3 regions of the Paenisporosarcina sp. P4_E4_2 genome follow, and region 2 is predicted to be linked to each of the others. Evidence: riboswitches for the same ligand, from Rfam matches in the RefSeq annotation. Region 2 holds a riboswitch; each other region holds the start of a gene.
The links. Region 2 has a riboswitch for S-adenosylmethionine ahead of metE (5-methyltetrahydropteroyltriglutamate--homocysteine S-methyltransferase). Riboswitches for the same ligand answer to the same signal wherever they lie in the genome.
Positions count from the first base shown of each region.

Region 1: linked by a shared signal. The riboswitch ahead of AC1DSB_RS06030 (methionine ABC transporter ATP-binding protein) and the one ahead of metE (5-methyltetrahydropteroyltriglutamate--homocysteine S-methyltransferase) in region 2 are both predicted to bind S-adenosylmethionine.
Region 3: linked by a shared signal. The riboswitch ahead of AC1DSB_RS11075 (2,3-diketo-5-methylthiopentyl-1-phosphate enolase) and the one ahead of metE (5-methyltetrahydropteroyltriglutamate--homocysteine S-methyltransferase) in region 2 are both predicted to bind S-adenosylmethionine.

Region 1 covers NZ_JBFUJC010000049.1:4,428-12,102, reverse strand. Annotated here, with positions in the region: gene AC1DSB_RS06055 (acyl-CoA dehydrogenase family protein) at 1-163, shown strand, start outside; gene AC1DSB_RS06050 (arsenate reductase family protein) at 438-797, shown strand; gene gcvH (glycine cleavage system protein GcvH) at 872-1,252, shown strand; gene AC1DSB_RS06040 (toprim domain-containing protein) at 1,440-1,781, shown strand; gene AC1DSB_RS06035 (thioredoxin family protein) at 1,794-2,102, shown strand; SAM riboswitch class I at 2,160-2,267, shown strand; gene AC1DSB_RS06030 (methionine ABC transporter ATP-binding protein) at 2,518-3,543, shown strand; gene AC1DSB_RS06025 (methionine ABC transporter permease) at 3,536-4,204, shown strand; gene AC1DSB_RS06020 (MetQ/NlpA family ABC transporter substrate-binding protein) at 4,258-5,082, shown strand; gene AC1DSB_RS06015 (hypothetical protein) at 5,546-6,076, shown strand; gene AC1DSB_RS06010 (YuzK family famiily protein) at 6,431-6,580, shown strand; gene sufC (Fe-S cluster assembly ATPase SufC) at 6,879-7,658, shown strand; gene sufD (Fe-S cluster assembly protein SufD) at 7,674-7,675, shown strand, end outside.
Region 2 covers NZ_JBFUJC010000052.1:6,397-11,636, forward strand. Annotated here, with positions in the region: gene metE (5-methyltetrahydropteroyltriglutamate--homocysteine S-methyltransferase) at 1-1,581, opposite strand, end outside; SAM riboswitch class I at 1,729-1,834, opposite strand; SAM riboswitch class I at 2,047-2,153, opposite strand; gene AC1DSB_RS06250 (hypothetical protein) at 2,666-2,854, opposite strand; gene AC1DSB_RS06255 (3-isopropylmalate dehydrogenase) at 3,042-3,335, opposite strand; gene AC1DSB_RS06260 (hypothetical protein) at 3,779-4,093, opposite strand; gene AC1DSB_RS06265 (hypothetical protein) at 4,717-4,935, opposite strand; gene AC1DSB_RS06270 (hypothetical protein) at 5,188-5,240, opposite strand, start outside.
Region 3 covers NZ_JBFUJC010000142.1:763-7,585, reverse strand. Annotated here, with positions in the region: partial or broken gene AC1DSB_RS11075 (2,3-diketo-5-methylthiopentyl-1-phosphate enolase) at 1-951, opposite strand, end outside; SAM riboswitch class I at 1,024-1,128, opposite strand; gene AC1DSB_RS11070 (DMT family transporter) at 1,281-1,595, opposite strand; gene AC1DSB_RS11065 (DMT family transporter) at 1,595-1,930, opposite strand; guanidine-I (ykkC/yxkD leader) riboswitch at 1,989-2,092, opposite strand; gene AC1DSB_RS11060 (hypothetical protein) at 2,262-2,468, shown strand; gene AC1DSB_RS11055 (hypothetical protein) at 2,737-2,871, opposite strand; gene corA (magnesium/cobalt transporter CorA) at 3,105-4,067, shown strand; gene AC1DSB_RS11045 (VOC family protein) at 4,217-4,642, shown strand; gene AC1DSB_RS11040 (hypothetical protein) at 4,728-4,898, opposite strand; gene AC1DSB_RS11035 (VanW family protein) at 5,076-5,846, opposite strand; gene AC1DSB_RS11030 (hypothetical protein) at 6,136-6,823, shown strand, end outside.

The DNA.
Region 1 (7,675 bases), on a different contig from region 2:
AAAAGATGCGAAAGAAACATTGATTGCTGCAGTTGAAGGCGATAACTTACGCATGATGCTTTCTGCACTGCGTAAATTGACTCGCTCTACTCCTTATAATGTAATTGCCAAAAAACGTGAAGCTTCGGTTAAATTGATTGACGCTGTGAAATACGTAGTTTAATAAAATTTCGATATTTGACCCTATTATTGAACAAGGCGAAGTGCTTCTGCCACTTCGCCTTGTTTGTATTTTAAGAAAACTATTAATACTAAAAATCACCGATAGGTTCTTCGATGAACCTAAGGAGAACTTCCTTCAAAACTGGAAATAAACAAGTGAAAATATTTGATTGACGCAAAGAAAAACGTAGAATAAAAAATCCGAACGCTTCTGATGAGGTGTTCGGATTTATTTTTTGATAGACTGGTTAAAATGATGATAAGGAGGTTTAATGATGGCTATTACGTATTATGGATATCCGAAATGTAGTACTTGCAAAAAGGCTAAAGCATGGTTGGATGCCGAAGGTCTTACGTATCATGATGTACATATTGTAGAAACTCCCCCTTCAAAGGAAGAGTTGAAAAAGATCGTAGAGACAAGTGGGTTGCCGCTTAAGAAGTTTTATAACACGAGTGGAATGAAATACAGGGAGCTTGGTTTAAAAGATAAACTGCCGACGATGTCAGATGAAGAACAATATGAATTGCTTGCTTCAGACGGGATGCTCATTAAGAGACCCCTTGTGACGGACGGCTTGAAAGCCACAGTAGGTTTTAAGGAGTCGGATTTTACTGTGAATTGGAAAAGCTGATTTTCTGTTCTTGTTTTTAAGGAAAGATTATGTCAAACTGAAGTTGAATATATTACATATTTGGAGGGGTATTAATGAGCACACCAAAAGAATTACGCTACTCTGAGGAACACGAATGGGTTAAAGTTGAAGATGGAAAAGCACGCATCGGCATCACTAACTTCGCTCAATCTGAGCTTGGTGATATTGTATTCGTAGAACTTCCACAAGTAGGCGACGAAATCAAAACGAACGAACCATTTGGCAGTGTTGAATCTGTTAAAACAGTTTCTGAGCTATACGCACCAATCAGTGGTAAAGTAGTTGAAGTGAACAGCGGATTGGAAGACAGTCCTGAATTCGTGAATGAATCTCCATACGAGAATGCATGGATGATCGTTGTAGAACCTACAGATTTGTCTGAAGTGGACTCATTAATGACGGCTGAGCAATACGAAGAAATGACACAAGAGTAATATCGTTAGTTGAACGCCGACATTTGTTCGGCGTTTTTTGCATATGTCGATTATAACAGCGAGTTTAAAACGGGATATTGAAAAGAGTGGCAATGGTTGTGATCGGGAAGAGTTGCAACCTGATGGACTCCGTTTCAAGAAAACTTTTTAAACAATCTTTTATGTCAGTACAGCCAGGAGTGATCCCATGCCAATAGATAAAGTCATAATTGTAGAAGGTCGATCAGATAAACAGCGGATTCTGCGACTTATTGCAGAGCCAGTTGAAATTATCTGCACGAACGGAACAGTCAGCCCCACGCGATTGGAAGAAATATTAGCCCCCTACGATCAGTTGGAGATTTATGTATTTGTCGATGCTGATAAGTCCGGAGAGAAATTACGTGCGCTCATTAAACGTGAATTTCCCGAAGCACTTCATTTATATACTGATCCAGCCTACCGAGAAGTTGCGACTACACCAATGAAAGTTCTAGCGACTGTGTTGCTCGGAGCGAATATCGATGTTAAAGCGGAATTTATTGCCTAAAGGATGAATACAATGAAAGAATGGACGCGAGCGGAGTGGGAAAATCATTCTCAAAACGCAAAGAGGGCAGCTTATTATTTATATACGCCCATGTGTGGAACTTGCCAAGTTGCCTCAAAAATGATGGACGTTGTGGAAGAACTTTTGCCAGATTTGCAAATAGGGAAAGCAAACTTGAACTATGTAGAAAGTTTAGCGGTCGATTATCAAATCCAAAGCGTCCCTTGTTTACTCATTGCGGAAAATGGTCAAATAGTTGAAAAAGTTTATGCTTTTCAATCAGTTCCCTATCTATATAATCGTTTGCAAAAAAAAAATTGACGTTCGCATTTGAACGTGTTACATTATCATTCGTAACTAAAAACTTAATATCGTAAACTCTTATAAAGAGAGGCTGAGGGAAGTGCCCTATGAAGCCCGGCAACCGTCACAATTTGTGAAATGGTGCCAAATCACTCAAAGCGAATTCGCTTTGAAAGATGAGAGAACGGTCTAACGTATATAATTGTGCATTAGTCCCTTCTGCTTGTCTGCGGAAGGGATTTTTATTTTTTTAGGATATTTCAATAAAATGATGTTGATATTAAATGAAATGAAAGAGTTTATTTGCGCGCGTTATGCTTGAGTGCAGGTAAGTGGTTTTAAACTTCTTGACTCATGCGAAACATGCAGCCAGTGCAAATGCATGATAAAGAAAACAAATAAAATGGTGTATAAATTCAGAGGTGAAGTGAATATGATTCAATTAAAAAACTTATCAAAACGGTTTGAAACCGGTAATGGACAACTCATAGCGGTAGATGACGTGAATGTGACGATTGATCAAGGCGAGATTTTTGGCATAATCGGTTACAGTGGAGCAGGAAAAAGTACTTTGATCCGATTATTAAATGGCTTGGAAAAACCTACTTCAGGTAGTGTCACTGTAAATGGACACGAAATCTCGTCCAGTTCAGGACAGGATCTTCGTAGTGCAAGACAAAAAGTAAGCATGATTTTTCAACATTTCAACTTACTATGGTCGCGGACAGTCGAGGAAAATATCTCATTCCCACTAGAAATTGCAGGGATTAGCAAAACGCAACGTTCAGAACGAGTTAAAGAATTAATCGAACTAGTTGGATTGACAGGCAGGGAGAAAGCATACCCTTCCCAATTATCCGGCGGTCAAAAGCAACGGGTAGGAATTGCACGTGCCCTTGCCAATAATCCTGAAGTGCTGCTATGTGATGAAGCGACATCAGCACTTGACCCTGAAACAACAGATGCCATATTGGAACTATTGGTAGATATCAACAAACGGTTGGGTTTGACAATTGTCCTGATTACACATGAAATGCATGTCATCCGTAAAATTTGTCATCGGGTTGCAGTCATGGAAGCTGGAAAAGTGGTTGAAATGGGAAGTGTACTTCAAATATTCCAAACTCCTGAACAACCCATTACGAAACGTTTTGTTGCCCAGGTAAATGGTCCGGAGTCAGCCAGCCAGACGATTGCTCATTTGGTAGAGCAATATCCCTCAGGCAAGCTTGTGAAACTAGTTTTTGTCGGAGATAGAACGGAGCAACCGATTCTATCAAGATTAATTAAGCAATATCAAGTAGAAGTTAACATCGTTCAAGGGAATATCGCACAAACTCAAAATGGTGCATATGGAACGTTATATTTACAAATCGATGGCGATTCAAATGCCATCAATCAAGCGATTGATTATTTACATGGACAAGATGTTCATACGGAGGTGATTTCACATGATTGAAAACCTTCTACCGAATGTGGATTGGGAAAAAATGTGGGAAGCCACACTTGAAACGTTATATATGACTTCAATGGCTACCGTTTTAACTTTCATAATCGGACTTGCACTTGGAATTTTGCTGTTTGTAACTAGCCCTCGTCAATTATGGGCAAATAAAATAGTGTACTGGTTAACAGGGGCGTTCGTTAATATTTTCAGATCCATCCCGTTTATCATCTTAATTATTTTGTTGATTCCGTTTACTAAATTCCTACTCGGTACGATTCGTGGGGCAAATGCTGCATTACCGGCACTAATCATAGGTGCAGCACCATTTTATGCCCGCATGGTCCTGATTGCATTACGTGAAATAGATAAAGGTGTAATTGAAGCTGCTCGCTCAATGGGCGCTAAAACTTCCACAATCATTTGGAAAGTGCTTCTTCCAGAGTCCATGCCTGCATTAATCTCAGGACTGACCGTTACAGCAATTGCCCTTGTAGGTTATACCGCGATGGCAGGAATTATTGGAGCGGGCGGTCTTGGAACACTCGCATTTTTAGATGGCTTCCAACGCAGTAGGGGAGATGTAACAGTTGTTTCCACAATTATCATTTTACTAATTGTCTTTATCATCCAATGGGTGGGAGATTCGATCACAACAAAAACAGACAAACGTTAAGGTGCTTTCGGGTGAAAGCTCGATCAAATAAACAAAAAAAGGGAGAGAAAATGATGAAGAAATTTGTAGCAGGAATTTTATTATCGGCAAGTGCAATCACTCTAGCGGCATGTGGAGGAGGAGCTGGCTCATCATCAGGTGGAGACAGTAAAGAACTTGTAGTGGGAGCATCTAACATACCCCATTCAGAAATTTTGGAACAAGCAAAACCGTTGCTTGAAGAAAAAGGTATTGAACTTAAAATTGAAACTTACCAAGATTACATTTTACCGAATGAGGATTTGGAAAATGGCGATTTGGATGCAAACTACTTCCAGCACATTCCTTACTTCGAAGCTCAAATGGCCGATCATGGCTATGATTTTGCCAATGCTGGCGGTATCCATATTGAGCCAATCGGTGTGTACTCAAAAAAATATAAGTCTCTGGATGAACTTCCTGAAGGAGCAACGATACTGATTAGTAATTCAGTTGCTGACCATGGTCGTATCCTATCTATGTTGGAAGCTGAGGGTCTAATCACATTAAAAGAAGGCATTGATAAGACAACAGCAGAAGTAAAAGATATTGTAGACAATCCGAAGAACTTGGAATTTGATGCAGAATACGAAGCGGCACTTCTTGTACAAATGTACGAAAATGAAGAAGGCGATGCGGTGTTAATCAACTCAAACTACGCAATCGACGCTGGGTTGAACCCATTGGAAGATTCAATCGCTATTGAAAACTCAGAATCTCCATACGTAAATATCATTGCTGTAAAAGCTGGTAATGAAAAAAATAAAGAAATTAAAGCATTAGTTGAAGTATTGAAATCTAAAGAAATTCAAGATTTCATTTTAGATGAATGGGGCGGTTCGGTCGTTCCAGTTAAATAAAGTAATCCTATGGACGCCGGGAAACCGGCGTCTTTTCTATTTCTTGGAAGATGATACTTAGTCACCCAGTAAATTGAAGATTGTTTTTTGTAGGAATTATTGGGTGAGACCGATTAAATGGTATTTGATGCCGATTAAATCCAAGACAATGCCGATTAAATTTCATTTTACTCCAAATTAAATGAGTGTCATACCGAGTTAGGATTTAATCCAAACGATGATTATATTAATGATTGTACATTACATAGCACAGGATAGTTTTGAATTGGCAACAAATATAAATGGAGATGAGGCATCACCATGTTAATCGTGAATCGACTTTCACGTGAAAAAACTAATGAAAGTAGCTCTTTGGAATCATAATTTTCAATGTGTTCCGACTATTTTGTATAGCCTTTACATTGGGAATATTGTTATGGTAGGATAATGATGCAAATTGACTACATATAAAGGAGATTCAATGATGAAAAAATTATTACTACTACTTACTTCACTTACAATCGTTCTTGCGGCATGTTCATCTGATAAAGAAGAAAAGCCGGAAACAACAACAAACGGAGCAGCAAAGACTGAAGAAAAAGCTAATCCTGCAGCAGATATGATGAAGTTTTATTTATCCATTTCTCAATCAATTAATGAGGTTGATGCTGATTTAAACGCTTTTGAAGATGCAGCGGGTGAAGCTACGCTTCCTGAAGGTGCCGATCTTCAAACGATGAAAGATGCAGCAAAAGCTTCTGCAGACAATACATCAGCAAAAGTAGAGGCGTTGGAAGTTCCTAAAACCTTAACAAAGCAACAAGAAGCAATTAACAGCGCACTTTCTAAAATTCAAGAAGCTTACACAATGAAATCAAAAGCGTTAGCTTCTGAAGGCGAAGTTCAATTAGATGAAGCAAATGCAAAATTCCAGGAAGCTGACAAAGAGTTAAATGCTGTCCTTGAAGAAATCGGTTTGGTTGGTTCAAGTATTTTTAATGAAGTTTCTTTATAAGAAACAAATCATAGCTTGATTTGTTGGATGTTTTCCAAAAAAGTTCTTCCGTTAATTCGGTCGAACTTTTTTTTATTTTGAGCTGATTAAAAATCTCGTTGTAAATTGTACATATGCGCTTGCCGCTTGTTAGGCCTAAGCCAACGTACTGAGATTAACCAGTTAGTCCGTGGAAAACGAATCGATACATACTTTTGTTATAAAACAAAAACAAAAGTTATGAGAGTTTTTGTTTAAAAGTTTGACCTGTGGGTATATATACAAATGTGAAGGATTACAACTTACAACAGTAGGTTGAAAATTTGAAAGGAATGATTCACTATCCAATCACTAGATTTTACCTACACAGAACGTATGGACCAAGCATTCAGAAGCGCACATGGAGTTGGATTGGTTGATTATCAAAATGACGCCGATATACGAATTAGGGTTGAAATGCAACGTGAACATGATCATGAAATTGGCCAACAAATCGCGGCTCGTCTAGAGCGTCAAGCACATTGAGAAGTATAATAAATAGTAGCAAAAGTCAGTGAGCCTAGGTTCATTGGCTTTTTTTTGTCGTTTCTTAGTGAAATCGATTCTCAATTAGATTTGCTTTATTGAAAATGAAAAACAGTGAATGATAGTATATGATAAATCGTGCTGATATTAGTTAATTTCAATTGTGTTAAACGATTTTCATATAAATTAATAGGCCGTTTAAAAGATTTGCAAGGGGTCGATAATTCGGTTAAGATTAGAATGATAATAAATTAAGAATGGGTTTTTCCGTTCATTTATACAATATGGAGGTTATAAAATGTCGACTTTAGTTATTCAAGATCTTCACGTTGCCATTGATGGTAAGGAGATTCTTAAAGGATTGAACCTTACACTTAATACAAACGAAATTCACGCAATCATGGGACCAAATGGTACTGGTAAATCTACTTTAGCTTCAGCAATCATGGGTCACCCGAAATATGAAGTAACTTCTGGTTCAGTCACTTTAGACGGTGAAGATGTACTGGAAATGGAAGTAGATGAGCGCGCTCAAGCGGGTCTTTTCTTAGCAATGCAATACCCAAGTGAAATCACTGGTGTAACGAATGCTGACTTCTTACGCTCAGCAATCAACTCACGTCGTGAAGAAGGTGATGAAATTTCAATCATGAAATTCATCCGTGAACTTGATTCGAAAATGGAATATCTAGAAATGGACCAAGATATGGCTCAACGCTATTTAAATGAAGGTTTCTCAGGCGGAGAGAAAAAACGTAACGAAATTCTTCAATTAATGATGCTTCAACCAAAATTTGCGATTCTTGACGAGATTGACTCTGGTTTAGATATCGATGCACTTAAAGTTGTTTCTAAAGGAATCAACCAAATGCGTGGCGAAGGTTTCGGTTGTTTAATCATCACTCATTACCAACGCTTATTGAACTACATCACGCCTGATCATGTACATGTAATGATGCAAGGTCGTGTAGTGAAATCTGGTGGAGCGGAACTTGCTCATAAACTAGAAGCACAAGGTTACGATTGGATTAAAGAAGAATTAGGAATTGAAGACGAAACTGTAGGTCAAGAAGCGTAAGGAGGAGACATACACAT
Region 2 (5,240 bases):
AAGTGGTGGTTTCACACATCGCGAGCCATATGACTGGACCCAGCCAAATTTCGTGAATTGGAAGCCATCTAATTTTTCTCCAAAATACTCAACCATGTCTGTACGTTCAAATTCTCCATGTACAAACACATCTAGACCAAGTTCCTCTTGAATTTCAATCCACTTTTTAATTTCTGCTTTTATATATGTTTCATATTCTGTATTCGTTAACTCGCCTTTACGCCATTTTAATCGGTTCTTTCTTACTTCTTGAGTTTGCGGGAAGCTTCCGATTGTTGTTGTTGGAAGAAGTGGTAATTGAAAAGCCTCTTTTTGTATCTCTTGACGGACTTTAAATATTGCTTTTCGTTCCGCTTTATACGTATGCAAGTTTTGAATGGCTTCTTGAACTAGTGTGTTATTTCGGAATGATGATTTTTGTAACGCTTGAATCGCTTCTGTACTTGCACTGATTTCTTTTTGTATCGCTTCTTTTCCATCGTTTAAGCCTTTTGTCAGTAGAACAATTTCATGTAATTTTTCATTAGCAAATGATAATGCTCCTTTTAGGACGTCATCAAGCGTTTCTTCACTTTTAACTGTCACAGGTACATGCAATAAGCTTGATGAAGATTGTACAATAAGACGATCTTTTGAAACAACATTAGCAATCTCTGCAAGAATTGCAGAATGATCATTAAGATTTGCACGCCATATGTTTCGCCCGTCAATTACTCCAGCAGCAAGAACCTTATCTTTTGGGAAACCATACTTTCTCAAAGCAGCAAGATTTTGACCAATATCATATACAAAATCAAGTCCAATTCCTTGAACAGGAAGTGAGATAACATCTTCGTAATGTTCAATGCTTTCAAAATATGTTTGTAATATCAGCTTTATGTTTGGCGCTGCATCATGCAATGTTTGATAGATATCCTTAAATAACGCAACATCTTCTTTGGAAATCGTTGTAGATAAAATCGGTTCATCGATTTGTACCCACTCTACTCCTTCTTTTTGTAATTCACGTAAAATGTCAGCGTAAAGCGGTACAAATTTTTCAACAACTGCTTTAAACTCACTTTCTTTATAACCCTTTGACAGTTTTACAAATGTGATAGGTCCTAAGATTACAGGCTTTCCTTCGATATTAAGTTTCTGTTTAGCCTCTTTATAAAATTGAAGTGGACGGTTTTCAACAAGAGTAGGTACTGCTTCATTAAGCTCTGGAACAATATAGTGATAGTTTGTGTTAAACCATTTTGTCATTTCAGATGCAACCGCACCTTTATTGCCTCGTGCTATATCAAAATACGTTTCAAGTGATACTTTACCGCCGTCGTATTCAAAACGATTCGGTACTAATCCGAACATAACGGCTGTATCAAGCACATGATCATACAAGCTAAAGTCTCCAACTGGTATCAAGTCAATTCCTAAATCTTTTTGTTTCTGCAGATTGTTTAGACGAATCTCCTCAATTTGTTTTAAGAATGATTCTTTTTCTAGTTTCCCTGCCCATAACTGCTCCAGTGAATTTTTCCATTCGCGTTTTACACCAATTCTTGGATAACCTAAATTCGAACTTTTTACTCTACTCATAATATTTTTTACACTCCTTCTATTTTTATATTTTCATGCCCGTTTCTATTTGAAACTGTGGCTAATGAACCCATATTTCTAAAAACAAAAAAGCCTCTTCTTGGAAACAAGAAGAGGCTCATCATTAAATATAAGTGACAAGATCTCAACTCATCTTCCAAGCATAATCGCTTGAAGGAATTGGCACAGTGCTCATAATGAGTCTGTTGCCGAGGTTTCAAAGGGCCTTTCCCTCCACCTCTCTTGATAAGTAGAAATTAACTATTTAGTTTTATTAATGGTTTAAATGGTATCAGTTTTGCTCGTTTTGAAATCAACGAATTTAACTTAGTTGTTATATTAATACATAAATTCAAGAAAGTAAATAATTTTCTAAAATTTGTTTTTCTCATTTTTATAATTTAAAAAACAAAAAAGTCTCTTCTTGGGAACAAGAAGAGACTCATCATTAGTAGACAAGATCTCAACTTATCTTCCAAGCATAATCGCTTGAAGGAATTGGCACAGTGCTCAATAATGAGTCTGTTGCCGAGGTTTCAAAGGGCCTTTCCCTCCACCTCTCTTGATAAGTTGAAATTAACTATTTAGTTTTATTAATGGTTTAAATGGTATCAGTTTTGCTCGTTTTAAAATCAACGAATTTAACTTATTTATTATAATAATACAAACATTCAATAAAGTAAACAATTTCCTGAAATGCGTTTTTTACCGTTTTTATCTTTTCACAAAGTACACTACGGACGTAAAGAACAGATTAAAAAGCAGCCCCAAAAGTATTTGATCGTCGAGGAATCGACGGAACTATAATGAGCATGATTGCTGCTTATGCAGCGTTTGATTGATGTACATCAAAAGCTTTTCTTCTCGTTAGTTCTATAAGTTCACAAAAAATGTGTTAATCCTTCTTTCTTTAACCTTAACACCTAAACAAAAAACGCCTAAAACCTATATATATCAAGGATTTTGGGCGTTACAAGAATGGTTGGTTATTTGCGTTAAAACGGTACATGCGGAGTATACCTGTAAATACTGATAGCTCACGTCTTTTCTCAGACGTTAGCTTTTTTCTTTTTTCTTTTTCAACTCAAGCACCCGTTAGTTGAAGAGGAAATGTGCTACTATGCAGGTCTATTGCAAAAGTAGTTCCATAATGGTCTTCAATCGCCTTGCTTAATTGTGGCTGTAATAGATCAATTACGGCATCTTCTAACACATTCTCTCGTGTAGGTTGTGTTATTGGACGATTTGCGTACGTTATTAGTGATGTAGTCAAAACAATACCAACGATTAAAATTATAAATATTTTTTTCATTTCATCACCTACTCAACTTACTTTGTAGGTATTTTATCCATTGATTTTAATTATATTCTTCTTCAACTAACCTGCCTCGTTAGTTCAATAAGAAAAAAGGATTCACTCCTTATTGAAGTAAAGCACCCGTTAGTTGAATAATCGTGAATCACATGTTTCTGCTGTTATATTTTTTTACGACGGTTGCTAAAACTGCAATAATAAAAACGATGACACTATTTATCATTAAATAGTACCCTAGTTGCATGCCATAAAACACTGCAAAAGGATCTCGAATAGTAAATATCGCTAACGCACCACCGATTGCACCAAATAAGACTGCTAGTATTAATATTGTAAAAGCAGAAAAATATAGATTTTTCTTTTTTCTGTAAAATATAAACCCAATAATATTTGCAATAACGATAAAAAAGCCCATAAGTATTATGAAAAAACTATCCATTTAACTCTTCCTCCATAAACATATTTTACCATTAAAACCAAAAACCTTATTGAACTATTCTGCCCCGTTAGTTTAAGTGTAACATTTCACAATAGATGGCCGAAATTTACTTGATGTTTCGGACGTAAAAATAGACCATCGAAATGATGGTCTTGTTTAACTAAAGCACCCGTTAGTGCAATAAGAGATATTAGTTTTGGTAGCAAGTCTCATAGTCGTCTTTCATTAACAAACTTTTACAAGCCAAACCATTTTCGTGATAAATCTCTTTACCAATTTCTAATTCGATACTTCTATTTGAATTTGGATACTCAGGTTCGTCATTTAGAATACCCCCCACCTTCTTAAGTTCAATCACAATCATTTCAAATAATGATAATTTACACAATATTCTTCTTCAAGTAAACTGCCCCGTTATTTGAAGATGAAAACGGAATACTATTTCACCAATTTAATATCAACATTAAAATGCTTGAAATGAGGACTACAACAAAAAAGGCAAGGATGTAATATGTTTTTCCTTGTTGCTGTGTCTTATGTTTCTTTTCATAATCCTTCCAACCAATAAACAAACCCAAAAACATTCCTATAATTCCAAAACGTAAAATCGCTATAAAATAATCAAGAAACGGTTTATACGTAATTAGGCGACCACCGTTATCTACCTCTTGAATTTCTTTGTAACTAACAAATAGAATGGAAACAGCCAATCCGAACACTAACCCATACAGACCTGATTTTCTTAATACTTTTTCCATAGTTCTCCCATCTCCCTTCTCCACAAAATGGCCCAATTGTTGAACAAAAGTTATACCACACTCTTCAACTAACCTGCCCCGTTAGTTGAATAAGAAAAAAGGGCTACCAAAGCAGCCCAAAGATTTTTACTAAAGTACCCGTTAGTAAAAAGAATTATTAATCCGAAAATCACTAAAGCACTCGTTAGAACAATATTAACCCATAAAGTTAGATAGATAATATTGAATACCATAAGCCCCTGAAGAACTAATGCTTGCAACTAAAACCGCAATTGTTAAATAAGCAATATAGCTGGATTTCCTTTTTGAAAGTAACAAATAAAAAATTGAAATGAATAAACTGACGATAAAAAAGATAATCCATAGAATACTAAATGTAAAAAATTCAAAACTGATAAGGAAACTCACTACGTAAAATAAATTTATCAAGAGTAATACGAATAAGAAGATTCTTTCCAAAATTACATCTCCGTTCCTGTTCTTTATTCCTAATTTTACCACTAAAAATGGGTGCTACTTCACATTTCTTATTAAACTAACCTGCCCCATTAGTTCAATAAGAAATTAGCTGTATAAGTAAATAATATATCAACCATTTCATCTTTTAATTTTATTCCGATAGTTTAAGGCTCACCTATACCCATTGCGAGTAATAGAAAAAAAGTGAACACCAGCATACAAATATTTAGAATCCCCCCGATAAAAAACCACAACTTGTTTCCTGACATAAATGCAAACACAATCCCAATAATTGATAGAACACTAAAAATTTTTATACCAACATATATATCAGCATTAGGTCCTCTCAAAATATAAAAAGCAATAATACTACTAATAAACATTAGCAATGAGATAACACCGAATTTGTTCAAGGGTTATCCTCCTTAATTTAATTTAATCCTTTATAATTATTACGTTATTTAACCCAAATAGTTCCAATAAATGAAAAATTCTTATTGAACTAACCTGCCCCGTTAGTTCAATAAGAAAAAGGGCTGTTTAAACAGCCCGATGACCTTTAACTAAAGCACCCGTTAGTTTAATAAGAAAAGATAATTAAACCAATCCTTTTAGAATGGAACCACAAAGTTACATTAAGTAATAGGAGATTCTTTCTCCTGTTTCCTTCTATATAGATAACGCCATA
Region 3 (6,823 bases), on a different contig from region 2:
AGGAACATGGAGTGCATCTGCAATTTGTAGTGTTTCTGATTTTTCCAAGGCCACACTGCCATATGGTGAAGGAAATAACGAGAAATCCGCCCCGGCAAGTCGCAATAATTTACCCAGTGCGAGGTGGTWTGAGAGACCATACTTTTGGGATGGAGTGAATGCTCCCGAAACGGCTGGGTGTGCCATAATCRGAATCGCAATTTCTGGATCTTCAGCTAAACTTTGCAGTGTATCCAATCCGTATGCATAAACATTAAACAGCAACATATCTGCCCCTAGCTCTGTCGCGTGTCTTGCTTTGTCTTTTAAGTCGAATGTACGTCCTGTCAAATTCACTGCGTAACGTGTGCGGTGACCTGTCTCCGAGAAAACATGCTCGAGTACTTCACGTCCTTTTACAATCCGTTGTTCAAAAGGCGTCGACTCGTTTTCGAATAAAATTTCATCATCTTTCACAAAATCCACACCACCGCGTGCTTGGTGTTCGAGTTGTGTTAGTAAAAAGCCCAAATCTTTCCCGAGTATGCCTTTAAAGATACTCATGACAAATGGTCGTTCTTGCACGCCTGTCAATTGTCGGATTCCTTCTGTGCCGAATTTCGGCCCTGGAAAGTGGCCCGTTAATTCCGGACTGAACTCCAAATCAATTAATTTGATTTCCCCGTCCAGTGATAACTTGCCAAAAGTCGTCGTTAAAATGGCTGGCAAATCAGGACTGAAATTCGCCATGGGGTATGCAATGCGAATAATTCCTTTCGTTCGGCTTTCTAATTGACTATTTTCTTTTTGGACAGATACAACGCGTCCCTTATGTTTCTTCAGTTGCTGTTGTTCCAGTTGCGGTAAGTCGGTCCATGATCCGACCGTCAAGCCAAGTGCGATGCCTTCTGCTTTTTTTTCTAAATTTTCTTCTATGCTATGGACTAAATAAGTCGCGATTACTTCACTCAATGTCTCCACCTCTTTAGGGAAAATAAAAAACCTCTTCACAAAAAAGAAGAGGTTAGTAGTTGAACTAACATCCTCTTATCTGTCAGCTACTGCTGCAAGAATTAGCACCGTGCCTACTCGCGTAAGTCGGTTGCCGGGTTTCATAGGGCTAGTCCCTCCACCTGCTCTTGATAAGAAAAATGTAGATATGATATTTTTTAAAATCTAAATTGGATTATGACAGGGTGCAAAATACTTGTCAACATAATTTTCTAACAAATTAAAATATACTGCTTTTTATGTGTGTGATAAAGTTATGCTATGTTTGCCGGGAAATAGATATGACCGTCCTAAGAAATAAATTTCAAACCGACAGCCGCTCCTAACACCATGGCAATAAACAGCATGCGCAACCATGTTTTAGGCTCCCCGTATAAAATCATGCCTAAAATCGCTCCACCTGAAGCACCAATACCTGTCCACACTGCGTATGCCGTACCCATCGGAAGGGTTTCCATGGCGAGTGCAAGGAACAGGAAGCTTGCCAAAAAGCTTGCGAACAATCCGCTAATGGACTTCCAATTGCGACTTTTATGCACTTGACTGATCATCGCCACACCTGTCATTTCAAACAATCCAGCAATGATTAAGAATATCCACGCCATTAGGATTCCACCTCTTCCTGTTCTTTTGTCACCAGCTTAAGCCCGACAACCCCAATTAACAGAAGTGCAATCAAGGCAATTTTTGCGATACTAAATGATTCCCCGAAAAAGAGGATATCCGCAATCACTGTACCAGCTGTACCAAGTCCGACAAACACTGCATACACGGTTCCAACAGGAAGTGTTTTCCCTGCCATAATCATTAAATAGAAACTCACTGAAATCGCAATTGCCGTGCCCAACCATGTCCAAATATCATCCGCATGCTTGAGACCAATTACCCAAAACACTTCAAAAAATGCTGCTATGAAGACTTTCATCCATTCTTTATTCATGAAAACATACTCCTTTTCCAAATCAAAATAAGCCCGAGAGATAAACGTATCATACGTCATCTCCCAGGCTTTTATCCTTCCGTGTATCTTTGCATGTGTGCAAAGCGTTTTCTCTTGGACCAGACCAAACCGGTTGTTTGCGGAACCCTAGAAAACTTGGCCGCCATTGTGAAAATGGCGCTTTATGAATTTATTAATTCCATGGCTAGAATAAACTATATTTTACAGAGAGTCAAACGATGCGCTCGCTTTAAAGAAACAGTTGTAACAATTGGAAGTAAATGTAATACTTAATGGTACTATATTTGGTTGTTGCGGAAGGAGAATCACAATGAAAACCTTCAAAAATAAGATGATTATTCTAATCATGTCCATCGTCATTTTCGTCATTTATTTTCAGATACTTGGATTTTTTGCAGGTAATCTACTTCCTATCTCTCCACTTGGTACGATGATTGGATTGATCATTCTTTTTCTTCTCATCCCGATTTCGTATCTGTCAGCGTATGGAGTGGTAAAAGTTATTAAAGATATGTAAATTCCCGTATGAAGGAGTTTTTAAACAAGAAAAAACTCTCCATAAGAAATGAGAGTAGTAAAGTGAATCAATTTATTTATTTATGATTGCGTTTAGTTAATTCCAAGGTGTCTGTGATGAATTTAATTGAGAAAATCTCTTTTCTTGTGCTCTTTGAGTGGACTTACTTATGAAGTCCATAAATCGCGTCAAAGATATTTTTTTCCAAGGTCTTCGTTGAATTTCCACGTTAATGACTCTCCTTTAAATCGCATTTTTTATTTTTCCTTTATCTAGCTTTTAGAGGTATTCGTTGTCGTTTATGAAATGGAAATGTGGCAATGGTTCCCGCGACTCCACTGATGGCTAAAAACGAAAGGATTGCGATAGGTAAAGCTTTCTTTTTCAAACGTGTTTGACTCATGTAGGACCTCCTTGGATTTGAGCTTGCACCTTTAGTGTAATAGATGAATATGAAGAGGATGTGAATAACTTGTTAAGACATTATTTAGAAAATGAACTTTTAATGTGAAGTTATAAGAAATCGACTGGTAACTTCTCCTTTTTCAAACGAATTTTGTTGGCTTCAATACAAGCACATCGAACTTTCGTGGTAAACTACTACTAGCATTTACAGTGTGAAACGAGGTTTTACTTATGATTCGAACATTTGGAGTTACCGTTGATAGCCAATTAGAAATGGACTTTCCTTTAGAAGATCTACATAAAAAGTCATTCGACTGGTACTGGATTGATTTTGACAAACCATCAGCCACTGAATGGGCTTTGCTTGATTCGTTCTTTCATTTCCATCCACTGGCGATTGAAGATTGTTTACACCGCTTGCAGCGCCCGAAAGTCGATTACCACGATGGATATCATTTCTTTGTCGTCCATACGCTGAATGAAGAGACACTCGAAGCAGAAGAATTGGATTTATTCGTTGGAAAGAATTTTGTTGTTACTTTTCATCATAATACCGTTCAAGAATTGGACTTGGTTCGAGAAAAATTGCAACGCGATGCCTCCTTCTGGGAACGTGGAGCGATTTATGCGATGTATCAAATTCTCGACAAAGTGGTTGATTCCTACTTTCCACTTGTGTACAAGATTGAGGACCATTTGAACGAAATTGAAGATCAGATGACGTTTGATATGAAGCATTTTTCGATGGATACTGTCTTTGAAATGCGCAGTGACTTGTTATGGTTGCGCCGAACGATTTTGCCGATGCGTGATTTGATGTACCGAGTTTTAAACTCGAGTAGTTTTAACCTTCAACAGCACGAACATTCCTACTTTGCGGATATTTCTGATCACCTCGTCAAACTGACAGAAATTGTGGAGTCAAACCGAGAACTTACAGCGGATATACGAGATAGCTATATGGCAATGAACTCCAATCGAATGAACCGAATCATGATGATTTTAACGATTGTATCCTCCATTTTCATTCCACTAACATTTGTAGCAGGGGTATATGGCATGAACTTTGAAAACATGCCGGAACTCGAGACGAAATACGGCTACTTTTTCGCTTTAGGCGGAATGGCACTTATCGGATTGTTAATGTTCGCCTGGTTTAAATACAAAGGCTGGCTGAATTTATTCAAATCATAATGAAAACCATCTCCCGAAAAAAAGGAGATGGTTTTTTATTTGATCGGTTTCCAGTTCATAAGTTCAAACAGGATTTCCCCATTGTAGTATCGAAAATAGAAATAGGATGAAGAACTCAATTTTAGAAAATTTTTGGGGAGGATTATAAGATGAAGGAAAAGTTACTAAGAGTAGGAACTACATATTTACCTGTTACCGACGTAGAGCTATCTTCGGAATGGTATGTACACAAATTAGGTGCTGAATTAAGCTATAAAGACAACGATAAAGCTATTCTTAATTTAGCCAACCAAAGTATATTCCTTGTTAAGTCTAGAGATAATCAAAGCTCGAACTTCTATGACATTAATGGGAATGAACATTTCTCTATTACCTTTGAAGTGAACGGATTATCTGCTTTAGAAAGTATACACAAGGATTTCAATGAAAAAGAAATAAGAATTGGCGATATCGAAAACCGCGGGCATGCAGGAAAAAACTTTGTTTTTTATGATTTAGATGGGAATAAATTTGACGTTTGGAGTGAATTAAGCAACATATTTAAAGAGAAATTCTTAACTGCTAAAAAGCTATAGAGTGATGGTGTTACAAGGCTTAACCCATTAACTTCACTTATTGTCCATAAAAAAAAGGAGCTTTACGCTCCTTAAATCGGCTGAATTATTCTTCGCCTTCTTCAGTGTTTTTGTTTTCAGAATCTACTTCGTCCTTCTGGTCACCATCATTGACACCATTATCCTGGTCAACTCCGTCACCACAACCTGCTAAACCACCCAAAACGATTCCACCTACTAGACTACTTGCTAATAATGTTTTTTTCCAATCTGCCATGTTAGTTTCCTCCTCATATTTTGTGTTAGTTGAATGTTTCTAATGTTCTAATTCAAATTTACCCCTATACAAAACATATAAACCTCATCCGTAAATGTTAATCGAAACAGTCATTTTTTCTTTCTTTATTAGACGAACAATAAAACAGCTCAGCAGATTCCTGCTGAGCTGTTTCTTTTATGCTTTTCCATCCGTCAGAAAAGGTTCATACATGGTAATGGCATGGTTTTCAGTAATGAACTCGTCATCGATTCGTTCTCCGAAACGGTTGAGTACTTCACGGTATATCGTGTTGTGACGTACGTACCCGCCCCATTGTTCTAATGTGAACCAATGCTCTTTTTCATAAACATTGTAGGTCGTCAAAGAAGGTTGTGTCGATCGCCATTCGCCTACCAAAGATTGATCGGTTACGTAAATGATTAGTTGGTAAGGTTCATTCGTTTCATTTTTAATCTGCAGGTCCAAATAGTTATATGCACAAGTTGCCCCGCTTCCAAAAGGTTGGCTGCGCTTGGAATCCGGAAATACATCGTAACTGTGACGGTAGCGTTCTGTTACAGTAAGTGGAGTATGCAAAGTCATCCAGTAAATCAGGTTGGATAATTGGCAAAGGCCACCGCCTGGACCAGATCGCACTTTCCCATAATGCAAAATCATGCCGTCAAGATAACCTTTCCGTCTCGTTGTTTTCCCAATTGTCTTCCAGTAGGAAAACGTTTCACCTGGCTGAACGACGATTCCACTTACTTTTTTAGCCGCAATCTTTAAATTCACGACTTTATTATATTGCAGTTGCATGTCCACGTCTTTTAACTGACGCAGCAACGGTGTCTTGTGTTTGAAAACTCGATATTCCAGTGATTCATTTCGCTTATTTTTTGCGTACTTTTTTTCATCCAGTACCCATTCAGCATATCGTTTCAGTCGATAAGCTTTAGTTCCCATCCATATACGGGAAGCACTTCTCTTTTTCGGTTTAAGAGATTGCAATTTAGTGCGCTCCTTTCAATTAGAAAATTAACCATCGTCATTAAATGCATATGAAAAGAACTTTCAATGTAGACACCTCAAAAATTGCAAATCATGACAACGTTCCCATCTGGATCTTGGATATTAAACCAAGCTTCTCTTCCACCTTTCGAGTCATTGAATCTTTATATCATTCTCCATAAACTAGGAGAATCCTTTTTATTATTACGATATGATGTTAATGAAGGTAAGGAGGATGAAACGAATGCAAGCACCCAAAGAGATATTGGCTGTATGGGGAAAATTTGACGACAAGCCTATGGATACGCTGATGAAACTATGGTGGTCCAAGCAATCAGGTGGTGGAGCACAGCGTCCTGTTTCTTTGATTAAGGAGCATTTCGAGCATTTCGGTGTCGCTGGGAATTGTGTAGACTTGTCGCTATGGTTAATTGAAGAATTCCGTGCTGCAGGTATTGAAGCTTATGGAATTACGAATGATGTCGATGCAGAACGGGCACATGTTGCTGTAATTGCGATAGATGGTGAAGGACATTGCTATTTGTGCGATCTCGGTGATCAATGGATTCAGCCAATCGCTGTGGATGCAGAACGGGTTAACCACCAAGACTATGTCAAAGGATTTTTTCCTGCTGCAAAAGTAAAACTCCGGACAGAACGATACAAGACCACCATTTCATATCAAAGGCCGAATGGGAAAGTATCAACTTCAGAATACGATATGACGCCACTCGATGATCATTTGTTGTGGGCCATTTCAGAGCGTGTGCAAAAAGTTTTCCGAAAGAAGCCGCTAGTTGAAATCAGGCTTCCTTTGGAAGAAGAGATCGTTCACTGGGAATTTGATGACTGGAGAAGTTTTTTAAGTACTTCACAGAAATTGCATGCGGAAGATTCCGATTTAAACTTGGAGGAATGGATTCAACGAATTA